Regions from separate parts of the Allobosea sp. RAF48 genome, predicted to be linked through region 2. Evidence: predicted binding sites of a transcription regulator. Region 2 holds the regulator's gene; each other region holds the start of a gene.
What was found. Region 2 encodes PhoB, which activates phosphate uptake and scavenging genes when phosphate is short. Its sites were predicted from a motif close to TGTCATNNANCTGTCAT; they were not measured.

Region 1 (7,482 bases), on a different contig from region 2:
CGTGGCATAGCGCCGACGGCGCAACCCGTTCACGGCGATCAGGAGAAGCACGACGCTGGCGAGGATCAGCACCGCGTTGGAAGCGGAGGCGACGACGAGGATGTCCCGCATGTCGCCGAGCGCGCCGTAGAGCGAGACCAGCACCTCGGCAGGGAAGAAGGCCATGGTTCCGCCCTGCCGGTATTGCGCGCGCAGGGCATAGGCGCCGGCTACGCTTTTGGGCTTCACCACGATCGCCGGAACGCCGGGCACGCGCTTGGCGTCGAAGGGCGGGCCGATCCGCGCTTCCTCTGGACGGCGACCGTCGTTGATGTTCGAGCCGGCTTGCCAGAACGGGGAATCGCTCCGGGCTTCCTCAGTGGCATGGCCGTTGCCGAGGCCGTGGATTTCCCAGACGCTCTCGATCGGCACGAGGATAGCGCGGTCCCAGGGAGAGCCGAGCCGCGGCAGCCGGCCGACGGCCGTGTAGCCATGGCCTTCATGCTTATGGCCTAGTTCCTCCTCGTCGACCTGGCCGGGTTTGGGCGCGTGGCCGGCGACGCCGTGGGAGGGCTCGATCGTGTCACCCAGCCGGTAGACGACATCGGCGCCCAGCACGGCCTCGCCCTCCGCAGAGAAGAGCCGGCCTTCGCTCGTCTTGATCCGGCCCCAGCGACCCGCGAAATCGGTCGTCGTGCCGATGACGGGATAGCCGCGGCTGACGTCGCCGAAGGCGACCGGGGCGAAGTTCCCGACGCGCTCGTCCTGCGCGAGCGCCTTGAGAACCTGCCCGTCGACCAGCGGCAGCGCTTCGAGCTGCAGGTAGACGGCCGACATCAGCAACTGCGTCTGGCTGCCGGGCGCGCCGATGATCAGGTCGAAATCGTCGGCAGCCCTGGCCGAACCCTGCCGCAGCGCCCGCTCCTGTGCGCCGATCGCGATCCCGGTGGCGACCGCGAGCGCGACCAGCAGCATGATGGCTGGCGCGGTCCAGCGCAGAGCCCGCAGGTCAGCGAGCACCATCGGCCAGGGGTTCATGCCGCGTGTCCCATCCTGAGATCGAGCCGCTGCGCCAGCCGGGCGAGCAGGCGCGGGTCATGCGAAGCGCAGATCAGGGTGGCGCCGCTCTCCTGCGCAGTCTCTGCGAGCAGGTCCGAGACGCCGTCGGCGTGATCGGCGTCGAGGCTGGCGGTCGGTTCGTCGGCCAGGATCAGGCGCGGAGCGTTGAAAAGCGCGCGGGCGATCGCGACGCGCTGCTGCTCGCCGCGCGAGAGAACCGCTGCCCTCCGGTGAGGGTCCTTCAGCCCGACGCGGGATGCCAGCGCGATCGCGCGTTCGCGGCCGGACGTGCCCAGGCGCCAGGAGGAGAAGCTCGCAGGCAAGGCGATGTTGCCGGCGACATCGAGCTCCGGCACCAGATGGAAATCCTGGAAGACGAAGCCGAGGGTTTGCCTGCGCCAGCGGTCGCGCTGCGCTTCCGGCAAGCCGGAGACCTCGGTGCCGCCCCAGCGTACCGAGCCGGTGCCCGGACGCAGGAGGCCGGCGATCAGGTGAAGCAGCGTTGACTTGCCGCAGCCGGACGGGCCGCTGATGCCGAGCGCGGCGCCGGGCTCGATCACCAGTGCGGGAATATCGAGAACGCGGAAGGGCCGTCCATCGCCGTCGCGATGATCCAGTGCGATATCCGCGAGAACGAGCCGCTGCGCGCTCTCCTCAGGCGAGGGAGAAGCCGGCATCGGCAATCCTGATCTGGCTGACGAAGCCGGTCTCCGCATCGGTCGCCGAGCCGATCTCCAGCCGCCCGCTCACCACGACCTTGCGGCCGGCGCTGACCATCGCCGTCTCGCTCTTCATGAACACGACGACGATATCGACGGGCCAGTCGGCATCGGACTGGCAGAACGGGCAGATGGCGAGCGGCTCGCGCGTCAGCACGAAGAAGTGGCTTTCCGGCTTCAGCGGCGGCGCCATGTAGCCGACCATGCGCACGCCCTTGCCGCGCAGGGCCGTGACCCGGTCGGAGAACTGGAAGCCCAGAACCCCGAAAGACTTGTAGAGCCCGTCGAAGGAGATCGACTGGATCTCGGCGGCGGCGCGGGCCTGCCGGCCAAGGCTCGCCGCTGCGAGGCCGAGCACGGCCCCGCGGCGGGTGATGGTCGCAATGGGGTTTCGCCGGCGCATGGATGCCTCCGTAGCCCCGATCATCGGTTCACTTGCCGCCGAGCGCCAGCGCTTCGGACATGACGCGGAACACGAAGGTGTTGGGCTTGTGGCCGCGGAAGCGCTCCGCGCCGGGGCCCATCGCCGTCAGGATGACGTCGTCGGCCGAGTGGACGCCGCTATTGGCGTCGAGGGGGAGATTGCCGACCTTGCGCGTGGCGAGCGGGCCCGTGCAGTCCTTCTCGTTGGCGATATTGGCCTTGCCGTCGGGGCCCTTCACGGCCGGAACGCGCTCGCCATCCATGGTGGGGCGGCCGGTGTCGCAGGTGTCGGGATAGGAGCCGTAGACCACAGCGAGCCGGCGCGAGGTGTCGACATTGGTGGGATAGCCTTCGGCATCGAGCGGGCCGTAGTTCGGCGGCACGGAGTCGGCGTAGACGCCGAGCTTGTCGCGCAGCTGCTGGCCGGGGCGCTCGTCGTCATAGGTGCCGATGATCGAGATCGGATGGGCGTGGTCGGGTACGACGATGATCAGCGTGTCGTTGCGGTCCCCGGCGAAGTCCTTGGCGACCTTGACCGCGTTGTCGAGCATGATCGTGTCGAAGACCGAGCGCTCCCAGTCGAGGGAGTGGCTGTACTTGTCGATACGGGCGGATTCGACCATCAGCAGGAAGCCGTCGGGATTGCCCTTCAGCATGTCGATGGCGGCCTTGGTCTGCTCGACGACATCCGGCTGGTCCGGGAATTTCGAGACCGTGCCCTTCTTGGTGACGCGCAGGTCGAAGGCGCCGTCGATATTGCCGGTGTTGTAGAGGCCGAGCAGCTTCTTCTGGCCCGCGGCGACGGCCGCGTTCATCTCGGTCTTGGTGGTGGCGAGGGTGTAGCCGGCGTCCTTGAACTTCGCGATGAAGTCCTGCTCGTCGGTGCGCTTGGAGCCCGGCGTCGCCTTCGACAGGAAGTTCGGCGAACCGCCGCCCATGATTACGTCGGGCTTCACATCGAAGAACATCTTGACGATGTCGTTGAAGTCCGAGCGGCGGCGGGTGTGGGCGACCATGGAGGCCGGGGTCGCGTCCTCGATCTCGGAATTGGTGACGACGCCGACGGCCATGCCGGTGCGGCGCTTGGCGAGCTCGGCAATGGTCTCGACCTTCGGATGGTCGAGGGTCAGGGCGTTCTTGGCGCAGTAGACGCCGAGCGCGTTGACGCAGGATTTGTGGCCGGTGGTGTAGGCATGGGCGGCATTGGCGCTGTCGGTGACGATCGAGTCGGTGCCGGAGGTCGAGATCAGCGCCATGTTGGACATGTCATCCATGGCGAGCTCGCCATCGTATTTGCCTTCCTTCCAGCCCTTGGAGAGGATGCGGGCGGCGGTACGGTTGGCGACCGACATGCCGTCGCCGATGAACAGGATGACGTTCCTGGCGCGGCGCGGCTGGGCGGTGGCGAAGACATCCCAGTTCACGGTCGCCTTGTTGCCGCCCTGCGTGGCTTCCACCACATAGCGGCCGGCCGGCAGCGAAGCGCCGCGCAGCCACAGCGCCGAGTGCTTCTGGCCTTCCTCGCTCTGGATGAAGTTGGTCGGACGGCCGAAGATTTCGGCGGCAGGCTTGCCGTTGACGGTGACGTTCACGTCGGCGGAGGTCGGCGCGTTCGGGAATTCGACCTTGAAGTCGAACCGCGAGCCCTCGAGGATCTCGGCACGGTCGATCGGATAGATGGTCTGCGCAACGGCGGACCCTCCCGCTACGCCCGCGGCGATGACCGCCGCCAGCCAGTGATATGCGCGCATTGTGGTTCTCCGCCAAGGCTCGTGCCTGCGGCCCCCCGCCTAAGTCCGGAATGTGACAGTTTAATCAAACTGGCGAACTGGCCGGCGCGATTTGAGGAGCCGTCGATCGCCCGGCCTCAAGGCCCGGCAGCGCCAGGGCGGGGCCTGTGTTCCATTGGCGTTGCAGACAATTTTAAGGAAAAAGCGGCCCCGGTCTTAGGGGAAGCGAGTCATGCTGCCGGTTGTTCACCGAGGAGAAGGCATGGATATCTTCAGCATGTTGGGCCTAATCAGCTTCGCCGCGCTGGCTTACGCATTCAAGCTGGCGACGGAGAGCGTGACCTAAGTATCGGGCAGCCGGGTCTGGCGCGGTCGAGCGGATGCAGGTAAGGAATCATTTACCTTACGTTGCGCCAGGCCGCCAAGATGATCGACATTGCTCTCAACCTCCTCGGCATTGTTGCGTTCAGCCTGCTCGGCTACGCGATGCTCATGGCGGTCAGAGGCCCGAAGGCCGAAGCTTGAAGCGGAATGGCGCGCCAGCCGTTCGCTTTTCTTTTTCTTTCCTTGAATGGCCGGGCGGGAGCCTTTGCGCCGGGAGCGCACGATCGCGATCAGTGCGGGTCGTGATTTGATCGGCCTTTGCCTTCGTCCGCGAGCGCGACGGGGATCGTGACGCCGAGGCGGCGAGCGCGGCTTTTGAGTGCCTCGAGCGTTTCCGCTCCCAGAGCGCAGAAACCGTCGAAACGGCTCCGCGCTTGCGCCGCGCGATCGCCCGGAAGCCGTACGGGGCTTCCCCCGGGAGCTGTCCGCGAGCTCCGGATCCGATCGGAAAATCCGGAAGCCGCCGCCTCGAATTCCGCAATCGGCCGCATTCCTTCGATCTGGATCGCCATGAACAGGTTCGCGCTTGCATAGGGGCGGGCGGCATCGCCGTAGAGCGGCTGCACGGCCTCGCCGATGGCGCCGGCCGACAAGCCGCCAGCCAGAAGATCGATCATGACGGCGAGCCCAAAGCCCTTGGCCCCCGCGGCAGGCAGGAGCGTACCCCGCAGCGCCTCGAATGCGTCCCGTGTCGGCTCGCCTTGCGCCGTTTGCGCCCAGCCTTCCGGAATCGGCTCGCCCTTGCTTGCGGCCAGCCTGATCTTGCCCATCGCGCCGGCGCTCATCGCGAAATCCAGCGCGATGGGCTCGCCGCCGGTCGGGACCGCGATCGCCAGCGGGTTGTTGCCGACGACGGCTTCGACACCGCCGGGCGCGGGCAGCATCGGCCGCGTATTGGCCATGACGATGCCGATCTGTCCGGTCAGCGCGATCTTCCGCGCGAAGCGGCCGGCGGCGCCGAAATGGAAGGCGTTGCGGACGGCCACCACCGCAACGCCATGCGCGGCGGCTCGGGCCGTCGCGATCTCGCAGGCCCGCTCGGCCGTGACCTGCCCCAGCCCGTTCCCGGCATCGATCGTCAGGCGCGAGCCCAGATCCGCGACGATCTCGCCCCTCGCGCGCGGATCGACGGAGCCTCCTGCGATCCGGTCCAGATACATCGGCAGATGCAGCAAGCCGTGCGAGGCCAGTCCCTCGATATCCGCGTCGACGAGAGCTTCGGCCACCACGGCCGCATTGTCGGGCGGCGCCCCGGCCGCTTCGAGCAGCGCGACGGCGAAGCCCTTCAGGATTTCCGCAGGGTAGACATCCGAAACCGACATCGGCTCCCCTCGATGCAGCACGCCCGGCGCGATGACCGGGCGTACGAGGCACTTTTCAAACCCCGGCGGAGCCGGGTCGGGACGATCTCGCTTAGCGCGCCGGGGGAGCGTATTGCAGGCCGCCGGCGGTCCAGAGCTTGTTGAGGCCGCGCCCGATGCCGAGCTTCGAGCCGGCGCCGACATTGCGCTCGTAGACCTCGCCGTAATTGCCGACCTGCTTGACGATCTGCAGGGCCCAATCGGGCTTCAGCCCCATCGATTCACCGAAATTGCCGTTGCCGCCGAGCAGGCGCTGCACCTCGGGAGAGCCGGTGCGCTTCTGCTCGTCTGCATTGGCGGCGGTGACGCCGAGTTCCTCGGCATTGATCATGGCGTAAAGCGACCAGCGGACGATGCTGGTCCAGGTCTCGTCGCCCTGGCGCACGACCGGACCGAGCGGCTCCTTCGAGATCAGCTCCGGCAGGATGACGTATTCGGCCGGGTTGACCAGCTTGAGCCGGTAGGCGGAGAGCGCGGAGACGTCGTTGCTGAACACGTCGCAACGGCCGGATTCGAAGGCCTTGGCGACCTGGTCGCCGGCCTCGAAGGCGACGCCCTCGTATTTCATGCCGTTCGCCCGGAAATAATCGGCGATGTTGAGCTCCGTCGTGGTGCCCGTCGGCACGCAGACCGAGGCGCCGTTCAGGTCCTTGGCCGAGGCGATGTTCTGCGATTTGCGGACCATGAAGCCCTGCCCGTCGTAATAGGCGACGCCGACATAGCGCAGGCCCATCTGGGTATCGCGCGACAGGGTCCAGGTGGCCTGGCGGGACAGCATGTCGATCTCGCCGGTCTGCAGCGCGACAAAGCGGTCCTTCGGGCTGAGCGGGGTGTAGCGCACCTTCCCGGCGTCGCCGAGGACAGCGGCCGCGACCGCGCGGCAGATATCGACATCGAAGCCGCCCCAGCGCCCCTTCTCGTCGGGGACGGAGAAGCCGGCCACCCCCGGGCTGACGCCGCAGACCAGTTCGCCGCGGTTCCTGACGTTTTCGAGCGAACCGGCAGCGGCAGGCAGGGCGGAGGCGGCCAGGAGGCCGGCGATCAGCAGGAGGCGCTTCTTCATTTGGGATGGCCTTTCAGACGGTGGGATCCGCCGCTTCATTGAACCCGGCCCGATCCTGCCGCCTTTCTGACCCAGGGGCAGTTGCGCATTGGTGCATTTCGTCAAGTGAAACGAGACCAATTCCGGCCGCGTGCGGCTGCGGCGATGCCCATCATCGTGGCCATCGAAAACCGGCAGGTCGCATCATGCAGGCTCCCACACCGAACAGCTTCCGCCAGCGCCTTCTCGGCGGCGCCTTCCTGGCGGGGAGCTTCATCAAGACGCCGACCGCCCATGCGACCGAGATTCTCGGCTTCTGCGGCTACGACTTCATCGTCATCGACCAGGAACACGCGCCCTTCGACCGCAACGCCACGGATATCGCCTTGCTGGCCGCCCGTGCCGCCCGTATCGCCGGGGTCGTCCGCGTTCCCACGCTGGCGGCGGACGCCATCCTGTCGGTGCTCGACTGCGGCGCCGTCGGCGTCCTCGCCCCTCATATCGCTGATGTGGCCGATGCCGAGGCGCTCGTTGCCGCCTGCCGCTATCGCGGCGGCCGGCGCGGTTTCTCCGGTGTCACCCGCGCCGGCCGCTATGGCGGGTCGAAGATGTGGGACCTCGTCGATGCGTCCGACGCGGCCGTCGCTACCATCGCCATGATCGAGGACCCGTCGGCGCTGGAGCGGATCGACGCGATCCTCGCCGTCGAGGGGCTCGACGCCGTCTTCATCGGGCGCGGCGATCTCACCGTCGCCTTCGGCGCGCCCAGCCGCGACGCTCCGATC
Region 2 (7,482 bases):
GTCATGCCGATCGCCTTGGCGGCCTCGGTCTGGCCCTGGTCGACGGAGAGGATACCGCCGCGCACCACCTCGGCAGTGTAGGCGCCCTGGTTCATGCCGAGCCCGAGCAGCGTCGCCATGAACGGCCCGATGATGTCGATCGTGCGCCAGGAGAACAGGCCGGGGATGCCGATGGTCGGGAAGACCAGCGCCAGGTTGAACCAGATCAGGAGCTGCAGCAGCAGCGGCGTGCCGCGGAAGAACCAGATGTAGAACAGCGCCACGCCGCGCAGCACCGGGTTCGGCGACATGTACATGATGGCGAAGATCACGCCGAGCACGACGCCGAGCGTCATCGCGCAGACCGTCATGATCAGCGTGTTGCCGAGGCCCGCGATGATCGCCGGCGCGGTGAAGAACTGCCGGACCACCGGCCAGGCGATGTCGCCCTCGACAAAGGCCATGACCAGCCAGACGAGGATGGCGACGATCGCCGCGGCCGCGACCCAGCGCCCATAGAAGCGCCGCGGCACGATTCTCAGATGCGAGACCTGGGCGAGATCCCGGCTGCTGATCGGCGAAGTGGCGACGCTCATTGGCCCGTCTCCCGGCTCCAGGTTTCGAGGGCGGCGAGCTTGCCGCGGAAGCGGTCGATCTGTTCGCGCACGCGGTCGGGCGCCGTGCCGCCATGGCCGCTGCGCGCAGCGACCGCGGCATCGAGCGTCAGATGGTCGAGGACCCCGGCATCGAGCCGCGGATCGACCGCCCTGAGATCGACGGCGTCGAGCGATTCAAGCTCCCGGCCCAGTTCCTCGCAATAGCGCACCAGCGCCCCCGTGATCTCATGCGCCTCGGCGAAAGGCACGCCGTTGCGGGCGAGATGATCTGCCACCTCGGTCGCCAGCGCAAAGCCGGAACCGGCCTGGGCGCGCATCGTCTCGGCGTCGGCGCTCATGCTGGCGATCAGCCCGGCGAAGGCCGGCAGCACCTCTTCCAGCACGTCGACTGCGTCGAAGGCGGCGCGCTTGTCCTCGGCGAGGTCGCGGTTATAGGAAAGCGGCAGCCCCTTCAATGCGCCGAGCATGGCGACGAGGTCGCCGGTCAGCCGCGCCGCCCGGCCGCGCGAGATTTCCGCGATGTCCGGGTTCTTCTTCTGCGGCATGATCGAGGAGCCGGTGGCGAAGGCATCGTCCAGCGTCACCCAGGCGAATTGCCTGGAAGCCCACAGCGTCACCTCCTCGGCGAGCCGCGACAGGTTGGTCGTCAGCATCGCCGCGACGAACAGGAATTCCGCGACATGGTCGCGCGCGCCGACCGCGTCGACCGAGTTCTCGAACGGCTCGTCATAGCCGAGTGCCTTGGCGCTGAGCTCGGGATTGAGCGTGATCGCCGAGCCTGCAAGCGCCGCCGCCCCGAGCGGGGACTGGCCGGAGCGCTTTTCCCAGTCGGTCAGGCGCGAGGCGTCGCGCATCAGCACCTGGCCATGCGCCATCAGCCAATGGCCGAAGGTGACCGGCTGGGCGCTCTGGAGATGGGTGAAGCCGGGGCTGACCGAGGCCGCATGCAGCTCGGCCTGATCGGCGATCGCGGTCAGGAGTTCCGCCAGCATCGCCGCGAGCGAGCGCGACTTCGCGCGCAGATAGAGCTTGAGATTGTTCGCGGCCTGGTCGTTGCGCGAGCGCCCTGCCCGGAGCTTGGCGCCCGTCGAGCCGATCCGCTCGGTCAGGATGCGCTCGATGAAGGTATGGACATCCTCGTCCTGCGGGCCGGGCGTGATCCGCCCCTCGACCGTGTCCCGCGCGATCGCGTCGAGCGCGGTCAGGATGGTCTGGAGCTCCTGCGCCGTCAGCAGCCCGGCGCGTCCGAGTTCGGCCGCATGCGCCTTGCCGCCCGCAACATCCTGCGGCACCAGCCTCGCGTGCTCACCGGCCGCGCTCGACAGCTTCATCAGCCGCGGATCGGGCGGCTTGCGGAAGCGTCCACCCCACAGGCGCGTCGTCTGGTTCATGAGCTTGTCCTCCCGTTAGGGAAGAATGGCCTCTTGACCGAAAGCCCGGCAAACGAAACGATCTCCGCAGCGATAGTCCAAAAAGGAATACCCCATGGCCGCCGGCCGGCCTCCTCCGTCATCGACCGCTTTGCGAGCTTTCACCACGGTTGCAAGGCTGGGCTCGACCGCCCGCGCCGCCCTGGTCGTCAACCTGACGCAGAGTGCCGTCTCCAAGCAGATCCTGTCGCTGGAACACCATCTCGGTGCCGTGCTGTTCGACCGCAGCCCGCTCGGCCTCAAGCTCACCGAGGCCGGCGCGATCTATCTGCCCTATGCCGAAGCCGCGCTGGAGCAGATGGAGCGGGGCGCCCGGCGCCTCGCCGAGCGCAGCGCCATTGCCCGGCCGATCCGCCTGCACATGGTCGCCATCGTCGGCGAGCGCTGGCTGATGTCGCGCTTTCCGGCCTTCGCTGCGGCGCATCCCGGCGTCGACGTCCAGTTCACCAACTATGTCAGCGAGAGCGAGACCGAGGAGCCCGATCTCGACATTGCCCATGGCGTCCCGCCCTGGCCCGGCAAGGAGGCGCATTACCTCTTCGGCCGCGACGTTGCCCTCGTCGCCGCGCCGAGCCTGGTCGAGCGCATGGGCGGCTTTCGTCGTGCCGCCGATATCCAGAAGATGACGCTGCTGCAGCACTACCAGATGCCGACCTTCTGGGCCGAGTTCACCGAGGCCCACGACCTGCGCGGCGCGGTGCCCGAGCACACCGTGCGTTACGGCTACTATTCCGTGATCACCAGCGCCGCCGTCGCCGGGCTGGGCGTCGCTCTGATGCCGCGCTGCTATGTCGCCGACGAGCTGGCTTCCGGCGCGCTTATCAACCCGCTCGGCCTCGGCTTCACCAGTGCGACGGGCTGTTGGCTCACCCTCCCGGTTGGCCAGCCGCAACGCCCCGGCCTCGATGAATTCGTCGGCTGGCTGCGCGCCGAAGCGGCCCGGTTCGACGCCGCCACCCGTGCGCCCGCAGCGGCCTGATCATCGGGCGAAACTTCCGCTCTTGCCCCGCGTTGTCTGGAGCAAGGAGGAGCCATGTTCACCATTCTGCCTGCCCCGGACCATGTCGGCGCCTACCGCCTGTCGCAGACGCTGACCAGTGACGATCTCGATGGGATCATGGCCGATATCGAGGCGAAGCTCGCGCGACACGAGAAGGTCGGCATCCTCGCCGACCTCACCGATTTCACCGATATGACCCTGGCTGCCGCCTGGAAGGATGCGCGCTACAGCCTCGGCAAGCTCTGGGAGCTGCAGCGCTTCCCGCGCGAGGCGGTGATCACCGACAGGGGCTGGCTTGCCGCCTTCGTCGACCTGCTCAACCCAGCGATCCCCTTCGTGACCGTCCGCACCTTCAAGCCGGAGGAGTACGAGACCGCACTGACCTGGGCCGGTGACATCGAGGGCGGGCCAAACGCCTGACCGACAGGAGGACGCCATGACTGCCCACAAACGCAGGTGGTCGGCCGATATCACCACCCGGAGCAACGCGCTCGATCTTGAGAAGGCGGTGTTCAAGCAGGGCGATCCGCGACGGATCGCACGTTCGCTGAAGCGGTCGGCTGAACACAGCCGGCTCCGCAAGTCGAGCCCCTATCGCTCGGCGATGTCGATGCTGACTTTCTACATCAACCGCGCCGGCCGGAACCTGCCGGCCGAGCGGCGCAGGACGCTGGAAGCGGCCAAGCACAGCTTGCGCCGCCTCTTCTACCGAGAGGGCTGAGGCTCCTGCCGGCCCCTTCAGGGATCGTCCTGTAGGGGGCTTCTCGCGGGGCCGCCACCCTTGCGGGCCGGATCATGCGAGCGATGGCTGTCGCGCTCGCCACCACCGCCCGAAAACGCGAACCTGCCGGGTTTCGTCGTCGGCAGGCGGCTTGCGGATGTCCGCCGGCTTCTCCGCATTCTCATGGGACGAGCCCGGCCGCCGTGCCGGATGCTTCGCGGCGCCTTCGTCGAGGCCAGCATGGGGCAGCCTCCTCAACGATCCTGCTGGAGACCCTGATGGCTCGTGTTGATGCGGGTGTTGCCCTGCTGGTCATGCTGGCTCGGGCGGCGCTCGCCACCTCCTAGCGCTGCGCATATCGTGCCCGGCATGATCCGGCTCGCCCGGGCCCTTGTCGCTTCGACTGGCCGGCGGGATGGGCGCATCTTGCTCATGGCGACCTCCTCTGGCTCGCGCTGACCTTCGGGGTCAACGCGAGCGAGCAGGCAAGGTTCATCGCCAGTCGCGATGAAGAGGAGAGCTGGAGCGCCGCTCAGCTGCGCGCAAAAGTCTCGTCGAAGGCGTAGCCGGCGCCGCGCACGGTGCGCAGCGGGTCCTTGGTATTGGCGGGCGTGATCGCCTTGCGCAGCCGGCCGACATGGACGTCGACGGTGCGCTCGTCGATATAGACGTCGCGGCCCCAGACGGCGTCGAGCAGTTGGGCGCGCGAATAGACGCGGCCGGGCGCCTGCATCAGGAACTCCAGCAGCCTGAACTCGGTCGGGCCGAGATGCAGCTCGCTGCCGGCGCGGCGGACGCGCCGTGTGGTGCGGTCGAGTTCGAGGTCGCCGGCGGCAAGCAGTCCCGCGACATGGCCCGGCTTGGCGCGGCGCAGCAGCGCCTGGATGCGCGCGATCAGCTCCGGCAACGAAAAGGGCTTCACCACATAGTCGTCGGCGCCGGTCGCGAGCCCGCGCACGCGCTCGGTCTCCTCGCCACGCGCGGTCAGCATGATGATCGGCACGCGCTCGGTGTCGCGTCGCGACCGCAGCCGGCGGCAAAGCTCGATCCCCGAGAGGCCCGGCAGCATCCAGTCGAGCAGCACGAGATCGGGGGTGTGGTCGCGCAGATGAAGCTCCGCATCGTCCCCGCGCGCCACGCTGTCCACCTCGAAGCCCTCGGCTTCGAGATTGTAGCGCAGCAGCAGGGTCAGCGGCTCCTCGTCCTCGACGATCAGGATGCGTGCGGCCATGATTCCTTGCCTCGCCTCAGCTGCCCGTGACCGCCTCGACTTCGATATTGGTCGTGTCGAGCTTCGGCCGGTTCACGTCGAGCGAGTCGCCGGTGATGAGGTAATGGATCGTCTCGGCGATGTTGGTGGTGTGGTCGCCGATGCGCTCGATGTTCTTCGCGCAGAACAGGAGATGCGTGCAGAAGGTGATGTTGCGCGGATCCTCCATCATGTAGGTCAGGAGTTCGCGGAACAGCGAGGTGTAGAGCGCGTCGATCTCGTCGTCGCGGCGCCAGACCTCGAGCGCCTTCTGCTCGTTGCCTGCGGCGTAGGCGTCGAGCACGTCCTTGAGTTGCGCCTGCACCAGGCGGCTGATGTGCTCGAGCCCGACCACGGCGCGGTGCGGCGGCTGGAACTGGCCGGCGATGGCGACGGCGCGCTTGGCGATGTTCTTGGCGAGATCGCCGACGCGTTCGATGTCGGCCGCGATGCGGATCGCCGAGATCAGTTCGCGCAGGTCGTTCGCGAGCGGCTGGCGCCGGGCGATGGTCAGCACCGCCTTCTCTTCGACGTCCCGCTGCAGGTTGTCGAGGCGCTGGTCGGCGGTGATGATCTTCTGGGCGAGGCCGGTGTCGCGGCGCACCAGCGCCACGGTGGAGTCGCCCAGCATGCGCTCGGCCATGCCGCCCATTTCGGCAAGACTGCGGCGGATGCCTTCGAGATCGGTGTCGTAGGAGCGGACGATGTGGTCGGTCATGGCGTTATCCTCAAAGCATTTTCAAGCGAAATCGGACCGGTTCGCGCGAAGAAAATGCGACAAACAAAGAACTCTGCCGCGGCTCAGCCGAACCGGCCGGTGACGTAGTCCTGCGTCTGCTTCTTGGCCGGGTTCATGAAGATGGTGTTGGTCGGCGCGAACTCGATGACCTCGCCCAGATACATGAAGGCGGTGTACTGCGAGATGCGTGCAGCTTGCTGCATGTTGTGCGTCACGATCGCGATCGTGAAGTCGCTCTTCAGCTGTTCCAGCAGGTCCTCGATCTTGCCGGTCGAGATTGGGTCGAGCGCGGAGGTCGGCTCGTCGAACAGGATCACTTCCGGCTTCTGCGCGATGGTGCGGGCGATGCACAGGCGCTGCTGCTGGCCGCCGGAGAGACCCATGCCGGAACTCTTCAGCTTGTCCTTGACCTCGTCCCACAGCGCGGCACGGCGCAGCGCGCCCTCGACACGGTCATCGAGCTCGGACTTCGGCGGCTTCTCGTAGAGGCGGATGCCGAAGGCGACGTTATCGTAGATCGACATCGGGAAGGGCGTCGGCTTCTGGAAGACCATGCCGACGCGCGAGCGCAGCTCGTTCACGTCGACGTCGTTGGAGATGATGTTGCGGCCGTCGAGCAGGATCTCGCCGGTGGCCTTCTGCTCGGGATAGAGCGAGTAGATGCGGTTGAAGATGCGCAGCAGGGTCGACTTGCCGCAGCCGGACGGGCCGATCAGCGCGGTGACGTGCCGGTCGCGGAAATCGAGATTGATGTTCTTCAGCGCCCTGTGCTCGCCGTAGTAGAAATCGAGGTTCTTCACCGCGATCCGGACGGGCGCCTCGGCATCGAGCGTCTGCGGGGAGAGTTCAAGGGTCGAAAGCATCGACATGGTCCTCAAGGTCGGGCGCGACCGGGTTGGATTCAAGTCTTATTTGCCGCCAGCGACGACGCGGCGGGCAATGAGCGAAAGCAGCAGGATCGAGACCGTGATGATCAGCGATCCCGCCCAGGCGAGCTGCTGCCAGTTCTCGTAGGGAGCGGAGGCGAACTGATAGATCGTGACGGGCAGGTTCGAGACGCCGCCGGCGAGCGAGGGCGAGAACCAGAAATTGTTGTTCAGAGCCGTGAAGAGCAGCGGCGCCGTCTCGCCGGCGATGCGGGCGAGCGCCAGCAGGATGCCCGTCATCATGCCGGCCTTCGCCGCACGCCAGGTCACGGAGGTGATGACGACCGAAGGCGGCGCGCCCAGCGCGGCCCCCGCCTCGCGCAGCGGGCCGGGGACGAGGTTCAGCATGTCCTCGGTGGTGCGCACGATGACCGGGATCGCGATGATGCCGAGCGCGACGCCGCCGGCCCAGCCGGAATAGCCGCGGAAGGGCTCGACCAGGATGACGTAGACGAACAGGCCGATCAGGATCGACGGCGCCGAGAGCAGGATGTCGTTGATGAAGCGGATCAGGTGCGCGAGCTTGGAACCCCTGCCGTATTCGGCGAGCCAGGTGCCCGCGAGAACCCCGATCGGGGTTGCGATGGCAATGCCGAGGAAGGTCAGCACGAAGGAGCCGACGATGGCGTTGGCGAGGCCGCCGCCTTCCGTGCCCGGGCCGGGGGTGACCGCGGTGAAGGTGGCGAGCGAGAGGCCGCCGATACCCTTCACCAGCAGCATGCCGAGGATCCAGAACAGCACGAAGATGGCGCAGAAGGTGAAGCCGGTCGCGATGATCTTCATCAGCCGGTCGGCGGTGCGGCGGGACTGGCGCACGCGCC
Region 3 (7,482 bases), on a different contig from region 2:
GTAATTCGCGCGGCCATGCGCCGCCGCCATCGGATCGCGGGGCGCGGCATAGCCATAGCCCTGCGCCATGGCTCCGCTCGCGGTCAAGGTACCGGCTGCGATCAGCAGCGGAAGGACAATCGTTCGACGCATAACGCAACACTCTCGACAGCGACTGCCGGAAGAGTGCGGAGCGGCTTGAAATGAATGGTGAATCGCGGACTTCCAGCGCGCAGATCACGCCAAAACCCAGCCAATTCGCGGAATTAACCTTAGCGGGGCATCAACCCACAGGGTGAAGGAAGCGTTGCCGGCCTGGCTAGCGCCTTAACCCTTTGCGAGCGACCCAACGCAGCTTCAGGCCGCTGCGCCAGCGGCCGACATCGCAGGCGAGGATCACCGCCGCATAAGCCAGGGCGCCGAGGACGATCTGGAGCGGCAGCTCCGCCGGAGCCGGCAGACGGTCCTGCAGCGGCCAGACCACCAGAACCATGACGGCGGCGGCGAGGACGACACAACTGAGATCGCGCAGCGGCGGCCAGGACGGCAACATGCGCAAGGCCACGACACCCGTCACCGCAAAGGCCGTCACGAAGGCTGCGCTTTGCGCGACGGCGATCGTTTCCGACGCGAATGCCCCTGGCAGCGCGAAGATGATGGCAAGGTTGACAACCAGGCCCGCCAGAGCCGCAAAGGTGGCGACGAGGGTACGCCTGGCCAGCAGGAAGACCGGGTAGATCGCCGCCTGGAACAGTGCGATCGCGGCGAAGCCGGGCAGCAGCACGGCCATATAGCTGGCGAAATGGCCCCTGAAGCTCGCCGGCACGAAGAGGCGTTCGAAGGCCGGCAGTGTCAGCCAGAAGCCCAGCGCGACGGGCAGCACGAGGGCTAGCACCGTCACCATGTTGCGCGCGATGCGCTTCTGTGCGGCGAGGCGGCCTCGCGCCTCATCGAGGCGGATGACCTCGCGCAGCAGCAATATCTCCAGCATCGAGGCCAGCACCGGAAAGAGCCTGAGGCCGATATCGGAGGCAAGCGAGAAATAGCCGGCCTCCGCGAAGCCGAAGCGGTCCGCCAGAATGGCGCGATTGAGCAGCGGGATCAGTGAATAGACGGCGTTGCCGGCCACCAGCGGCAGCGCATAGCGGGCGAAGCTGCGGGCAAGATCGGCGCGCGCGGCGGCAAGGCCCGACCCCGCATCCGCCAGCCTGCCGCGCACAGCGAGCACCGAGACGACGGTGCTGGCCAGCCCGCCGAGCAGGACGATGGCCGGATCGCGCAGCCACCATGCAGCCCCGACCATCAACGCGAGGGCAATGCCACTCCTGACGAGGACGAGCCGGGCATAGGCGGCGTCGAGGAAGCGCGAGCGGGCGACCGCCCCGTGATAGTCGAACCAGCCGGCGCCGACGCCGCCGGCGACGGCCACCGCGAGCAGCGTCATCGGCAGCCCCGTATCGATGCCGGCGAGCAGCGCCGCCGTCAGGAGCGCGCAAAGGGAAAGGCCAATACCAGCGAAGAGCAGATTGAGCGTCGCGCGGATGCCGGGATCGCGCTCCCGGCTTTGCGCCGAATAGAAGCGGACGACCGAGAGCTTCAGCCAGTCGAGCAGCGCCGTGTTGACCAACACGACGATCGCGGCACCGATGGCAAAGAGCCCGAACGCCTCGGGCCCCAGGAACAGGGCGATGAGCAGCCCGAGGACGAAGTTCAGCCCGGCATTGACAATGAAGGGCAGAAGAACGGTCATCGCCTCTCGGTCATCTCGTCGTGAGCCTGACGCCTTTGCGGCACCTCGTGCGATTCGCAGCCAGGTCGCAAGCCCGGCTCTGCAAGGCGTGCCGCTGCCGATGCGATTGTCCCACGCCGGGAGCGGCCGGCATGGCAATGTCTCGGCAATCGACCCCTGCAATGACAGCATTGGGGGCCTGTGCGCCCCTCCCCTAGGCGCGCTCCGGGATCGGCCTTAGACGAGGTCCCGGCCCGTGCTCTCCATGGGCGCCCCTCCCGGACAGCCATGGACGCGGCCTGACAGCATGAATCGGTCGATTGCTCTGCGCGCCGCGCTCGGCATCGCCCTGCTCACCGCCATGGATGCGGTGATCAAGGGCCAGATGCAGCACCACCCCTTCATCGTGGCGCTGTTCATGCGCTTCCTGATGGGCGGCCTCTGCGCGCTCGCCGTTCTCGCGCTCGCCCGCCCGGCCCGCCCGACGCGAGACAGCATCATCGGCAATGTCGCGCGCGTCCCGCTCGTCGTGATGACGGCAGGCAGCTTTTTCTATTCGGTCTCCGTGCTGCCGCTCGCCGAAGCGCTGACATTGTCCTTCCTGGCGCCGGTCTTCGTCGCGGTTCTCGGCGGCCTGCTGCTGAAGGAGACGATCGACCGGCGCGTGCTGCAGGCGCTCGCCTTCGGCCTTGCCGGCATGCTGGTCATGGTTTGGCCGCGGCTGCAGGGGCATGTCAGCGGCGCCAGCCTCGGCGTCGCCGCCGCGCTGTTCTCAGCGGTCAGCTACGCCTTCAACCTGATCCTGCTGCGACGCATCGCGGTCAGAGAGCATCCCACCGTCATCGTCGCCTTCCAGAATGTCGGGCCGGCGCTGTGCCTAGCCGTCCCGGCGGCCCTCGCCTTCGTGCCGATGACGCTGGCGGATCTGGCGATCTATCTCTTCGCGGGAGCGCTTGGCGTCGCGGGTCATCTCACGCTCACCTCGGCCTATGCCATGGCGGCCGCGTCCCGGCTGGCGGCAATCGAGTACACCGCTCTGATCTGGGCCAGCCTGCTCGGCTTCTTCCTCTTCGGTGAGATGCCGCTCTATACGACCTATCTCGGTGCGCTGCTGATCGTGGCCGGCGCCGGGGCGGTCAGCCGGCGCTAGGCTTGGCGGGAAACACCAGGCAGGTTTCGGTGCCGTGCGCGAGCAGCTTGCCACGTTCGTCGCGCAGATTGCCTTCCGTCGTGATGACGGAGCCGCCGCGATGGATCAGCTTGCCTTCGCAGCGCACCGTGCCCGAGTCCGGCATGACCGGCCGGACATAGTTCAGCTTCATCTCGAGCGTGGTGTAGCCCTCGCCCGGCTTGAGCGTTGAATGGGCGGCGCAGGCCATGGCGGAGTCGAGGATCGTGGCGGTCCAGCCGCCATGAATCGTGCCGAGCGGATTGAAGAAGCGGGGTGACGGGCGCCCGACGAAGACGACGCGCCCTTCATCCGCCTCCACCAGATCGAAATCCATGGTCCCGGCGAAAGGCGGAGCCGGGTGAGCGCCGTCGATGATGCCCCGCAGGAAGCTCAAGCCGTCGCCCGCGACCAGCACCTCGCGGGACACCACTCCAAACGTCCGATCCATGGCGCCCTCTCAAATCGTGTATCTGCACGTTAGAGAGAGGACGGCTGGCTCGTCAACCGGAGTTGATTGGACACCGCGTTCACAGAACGTCCCGCGCCGCGCGGCGCAGCGCCCTCAGCCCGTCGCGGGTCTCGCGCCAGCGCTCCTCGCCGAAGCCGCCTTCGATCCTGTCCTGCGCCGCCCGCCAGTACGGAATGGCGGCCTCGATCGCAGCCCTGCCCTTCTGCGTCACCGCATAGACCGCGGCTCGGCCCCGGCACTCGACCGGCTCGACCATGCCCTCAGCAGCGAGAAGCTGGAGATTGCGGGTCAGCGAAGTTCGCTCCAGCGCGAAACGCTCGGCCAGCTCGGTGATCGACTTCCATTGCCCGGTGCTCAGCGCCGAAAGCAGGACAAACTGGGTGATCTTGAGGCCGCTCGGCCGCATCGCCTCGTCATAGGCACGGGTGACGGCCCGGGCCGTCATCCGGACGTGTAGCGCCACGCAGGAACGCGCGATGTCGTCGAGGCGCGGATCGGGCGCGGGCGGGGGCGCGAGTGTCGTCATTCAGCCATCTTAGCGTGTTCTAGCGCGTGCGGCAGCCGAAAGGCTAAGGGCTGCGATGCCGCACCCGGCGGCGTTCACTTTGTTGTCGCAGGCTTCCTTGACTCTCCGGGACCCCGAGCCTATCTCCCGGCCATCTGTTAGCACTCTCCTTCGTTGACTGCTAACAGCCTCCCCCGGGAGCCATTCAGCGGCGCCCGAACCGAATAAGACCGAGAGGAAGACAGAACCATGAAGTTCCGTCCTTTGCATGACCGCGTCGTGGTCCGCCGCCTGGATGGCGAAGAGAAGACCAAGGGTGGCATCATCATTCCCGAGACCGCCAAGGAAAAGCCCCAGGAGGGCGAGGTCATCGCCGTCGGTCCCGGCGCGCGTGACGAAGCCGGCAAGCTCGTTGCCCTCGATGTCAAGAAGGGCGACCGCGTCCTGTTCGGCAAGTGGTCGGGCACCGAAGTCAAGATCGATGGCCAGGATCTCCTGATCATGAAGGAATCCGACATCATGGGCGTCGTCGGCTGATAGCCGCCTGACCGCTCTCTTCCGTTTCCATTTCAAGGAGTAGCTCTCATGGCTGCCAAAGACGTCAAGTTCTCCTCCGACGCCCGCGACAAGATGCTGCGCGGCGTGGACATCCTCGCCAACGCCGTGAAGGTCACGCTCGGTCCGAAGGGCCGCAACGTCGTGATCGAGAAGTCGTTCGGCGCTCCGCGCATCACCAAGGACGGCGTCACCGTCGCCAAGGAGATCGAGCTCGCCGACAAGTTCGAGAACATGGGCGCCCAGATGGTTCGCGAAGTCGCGTCCCGTCAGAACGACCATGCCGGCGACGGCACCACGACCGCCACGGTCCTGGCCCAGGCGATCGTCCGCGAGGGCGCCAAGTCGGTTGCGGCCGGCATGAACCCGATGGACCTGAAGCGCGGCATCGACCTGGCCGTCGAGGCCATCGTCGCCGACCTCAAGAAGAACTCGAAGAAGGTCACCTCGAACGCGGAAGTCGCGCAGGTCGGCACGATCTCGGCGAACGGCGACGAGTCGGTCGGCAAGATGATCTCGACCGCCATGCAGAAGGTCGGCAACGAGGGCGTCATCACCGTCGAGGAAGCCAAGACCGCCGAGACCGAGCTCGACGTCGTCGAGGGCATGCAGTTCGACCGTGGCTATCTATCGCCTTACTTCATCACCAACTCCGAGAAGATGATCGCGGAGCTGGACGACCCCTACGTCCTGATCTTCGAGAAGAAGCTCTCCTCGCTGCAGGCGATGCTGCCGATCCTCGAGGCCGTCGTTCAGACCGGCAAGCCGCTGCTCATCATCGCCGAGGACGTCGAGGGCGAGGCTCTCGCCACGCTCGTCGTCAACAAGCTCCGTGGCGGCCTCAAGGTCGCGGCCGTCAAGGCTCCGGGCTTCGGTGACCGCCGCAAGGCCATGCTCGAGGACATCTCGATCCTGACCGCCGGCCAGATGATCTCGGAAGACCTCGGCATCAAGCTCGAGACCGTGACGCTCAACATGCTCGGCCGCGCCAAGAAGGTGCGCATCGAGAAGGAGAACACCACGATCATCGACGGCGCCGGCAAGAAGAAGGACATCGAAGCCCGCGTCGGTCAGATCAAGGCCCAGATCGAGGAGACCACCTCGGACTACGACCGCGAGAAGCTCCAGGAGCGCCTGGCCAAGCTCGCTGGCGGCGTCGCGGTGATCCGCGTCGGCGGCGCGACCGAGGTCGAGGTCAAGGAGAAGAAGGACCGCGTTGACGATGCCCTGAACGCCACCCGCGCCGCGGTGGAAGAAGGCATCCTGCCGGGCGGCGGCGTCGCCCTGCTGCGCGCTCTGAACTCGGTCAAGTCGATCAAGACCCAGAACGACGACCAGAAGACCGGTGTCGAGATCGTCCGCAAGGCGATCGCCGCTCCGGCCCGCCAGATTGTCGACAACGCCGGCGATGACGGCGCGGTCGTGATCGGCAAGCTGCTCGAGTCGAAGGACTACGCCTGGGGCTACAACGCCCAGACCGGCGAGTACGGCGATCTGGTCAAGGCCGGAATCATCGACCCGACCAAGGTCGTGCGCACGGCGATCCAGGACGCGGCTTCGATCGCGGGCCTGCTGATCACCACCGAGGCGATGATCGCCGAGCTGCCGAAGAAGGACTCGCCGATGCCCCCGATGGGCGGCGGCGGCATGGGCGGCATGGACTTCTGAGGAAGTCCGGACGCCCAAAGCGTCTGAATGCCGAAACCGGGCAGGCCCGGTTTCGGGGGCGGCATGGACTTCTGATCCAGCCTCCCAAGGCAATCATGGAAGGCCCGGCGCAAGCCGGGCCTTTCTTCGTTTCACGGCACTGTCATCCCCCCGCCATCCAGCCGTCGCCCCCCGCATGCATCCAGGACCGCTCAACGCATTCGTCGTATCCTGGGAAGCATCATGCCGACACGCCGCTCAGTCCTCGCCGGCCTTGCCGCCACGAGCGCCGTCCCCGCTTTCGCGCGGGCGCCGGACTGGCGACAGAGCATCAAGGAGTTGCGCTTCGGCGTCTCTTCCGCCGAGAACGAAACCGGTGCCATCGCCCGCACCCAGCCGATGGTCGACTACCTGTCGCAGCGCCTCGGCGTGCCCGTCCGGTTCTTCAGGGTTTCGGACTATGCCGGCCTCGTCGAGGCGATGCGTGCCGACCAGGTCGACTTCGCCCGCTTCGGACCGGCCGTCTACGCGCTCGGGCGCCGTGTGCTGGGCGAAAAGCTCCAGCCGCTGCTGCGCGACGTCGATAACCAAGGCCAGGAAGGCTACTATTCGGTGCTGCTGGTGCGGGCGGACAGCGCCTATCAGAACCTTGCCGATCTCAAGGGCAAGGTTCTGGCCTTCGCCGATCCGAACTCGACCTCCGGATACGCTTTCCCCGCTTATTTCCTGCGCAAGCAAGGCATCGACCCGAAGGCCTATTTCAGCGGCACCGTCTTTTCCGGCGGGCACGACAACTCCGTGCTGGCGCTGGTGCGCGGGCAGTTCGACGTCGTCGCGACCTATCAGGTCAATACCGAGTCCGGCGTCGCCCAGCGCCTCGCCCAGCGCGGCATGATCCCGGCCGGCTCGACCCGCGCGCTCTGGACGTCGCCGCTGATCCCCGCCAGCCCGTTCTCGACCCGCGCCAACCTGCCCCAGGGCCTGAAGGACGATTTCGTCGCAGCCATGAACGCGATGAAGGAGGCCGCTCCGGACGTCTGGAAAACCTTCACCGATGGCCATGTCTCGCGCTATGCGCCGGCGCGTCATGAGGACTATCTTGACGTCATCGCCGTCACCGAGGAGCTGGAAGCTCAGCGCAAGGCGAAGAGCGGCTGAGCGAATTCCAAACCAGCGCCCCTGCTCCCGGCGAAGCCGGCCGTCGCATTGCCATGCGTTTGTCGCGATAGCTGATGAAAATGCAGGCAGTGTCCCTCGGACCGGCCCTGGCCTATACAGGCGACAGGCGATCCTCGGCAGGGTCGCGCGCATAAATTGCATGTCGTAGGGAGATGCAGATGAAAAAATCCTATTTCCTCTCGGGCGCTGCGTTGGCCGCCACGCTGTTCCTGTCGGCACAGGCCGCTCAGGCCGACATCACGATCGGC

Region 1: a site for PhoB is predicted at 3,984-4,000, ahead of AB4Z10_RS24660 (alkaline phosphatase). Genes of this name have one in related genera too.
Region 3: a site for PhoB is predicted at 6,217-6,233, ahead of phnD (phosphate/phosphite/phosphonate ABC transporter substrate-binding protein). Genes of this name have one in related genera too.

The regions. Positions count from the first base shown of each region.
Region 1 is NZ_JBFRDZ010000016.1:30,745-38,226, reverse strand. Features, by position in the region: gene AB4Z10_RS24675 (FtsX-like permease family protein) at 1-1,017, opposite strand, end outside; gene AB4Z10_RS24670 (ABC transporter ATP-binding protein) at 1,014-1,715, opposite strand; gene AB4Z10_RS24665 (hypothetical protein) at 1,693-2,160, opposite strand; gene AB4Z10_RS24660 (alkaline phosphatase) at 2,189-3,931, opposite strand; gene AB4Z10_RS24655 (Ldh family oxidoreductase) at 4,525-5,616, opposite strand; gene AB4Z10_RS24650 (amino acid ABC transporter substrate-binding protein) at 5,708-6,718, opposite strand; gene AB4Z10_RS24645 (HpcH/HpaI aldolase family protein) at 6,904-7,482, shown strand, end outside.
Region 2 is NZ_JBFRDZ010000015.1:163,091-170,572, forward strand. Features, by position in the region: gene AB4Z10_RS24380 (amino acid ABC transporter permease) at 1-575, opposite strand, end outside; gene argH (argininosuccinate lyase) at 572-1,987, opposite strand; gene AB4Z10_RS24390 (LysR family transcriptional regulator) at 2,082-3,005, shown strand; gene AB4Z10_RS24395 (SpoIIAA family protein) at 3,060-3,446, shown strand; gene AB4Z10_RS24400 (DUF3175 domain-containing protein) at 3,463-3,747, shown strand; gene AB4Z10_RS24405 (hypothetical protein) at 4,002-4,181, opposite strand; gene phoB (phosphate regulon transcriptional regulator PhoB) at 4,280-4,978, opposite strand; gene phoU (phosphate signaling complex protein PhoU) at 4,995-5,714, opposite strand; gene pstB (phosphate ABC transporter ATP-binding protein PstB) at 5,798-6,604, opposite strand; gene pstA (phosphate ABC transporter permease PstA) at 6,644-7,482, opposite strand, start outside.
Region 3 is NZ_JBFRDZ010000001.1:431,788-439,269, forward strand. Features, by position in the region: gene AB4Z10_RS02105 (L,D-transpeptidase) at 1-132, opposite strand, end outside; gene AB4Z10_RS02110 (lipopolysaccharide biosynthesis protein) at 299-1,729, opposite strand; gene AB4Z10_RS02115 (DMT family transporter) at 2,016-2,858, shown strand; gene AB4Z10_RS02120 (PaaI family thioesterase) at 2,845-3,327, opposite strand; gene AB4Z10_RS02125 (MarR family winged helix-turn-helix transcriptional regulator) at 3,407-3,874, opposite strand; gene groES (co-chaperone GroES) at 4,103-4,390, shown strand; gene groL (chaperonin GroEL) at 4,439-6,076, shown strand; gene phnD (phosphate/phosphite/phosphonate ABC transporter substrate-binding protein) at 6,299-7,213, shown strand; gene AB4Z10_RS02145 (branched-chain amino acid ABC transporter substrate-binding protein) at 7,393-7,482, shown strand, end outside.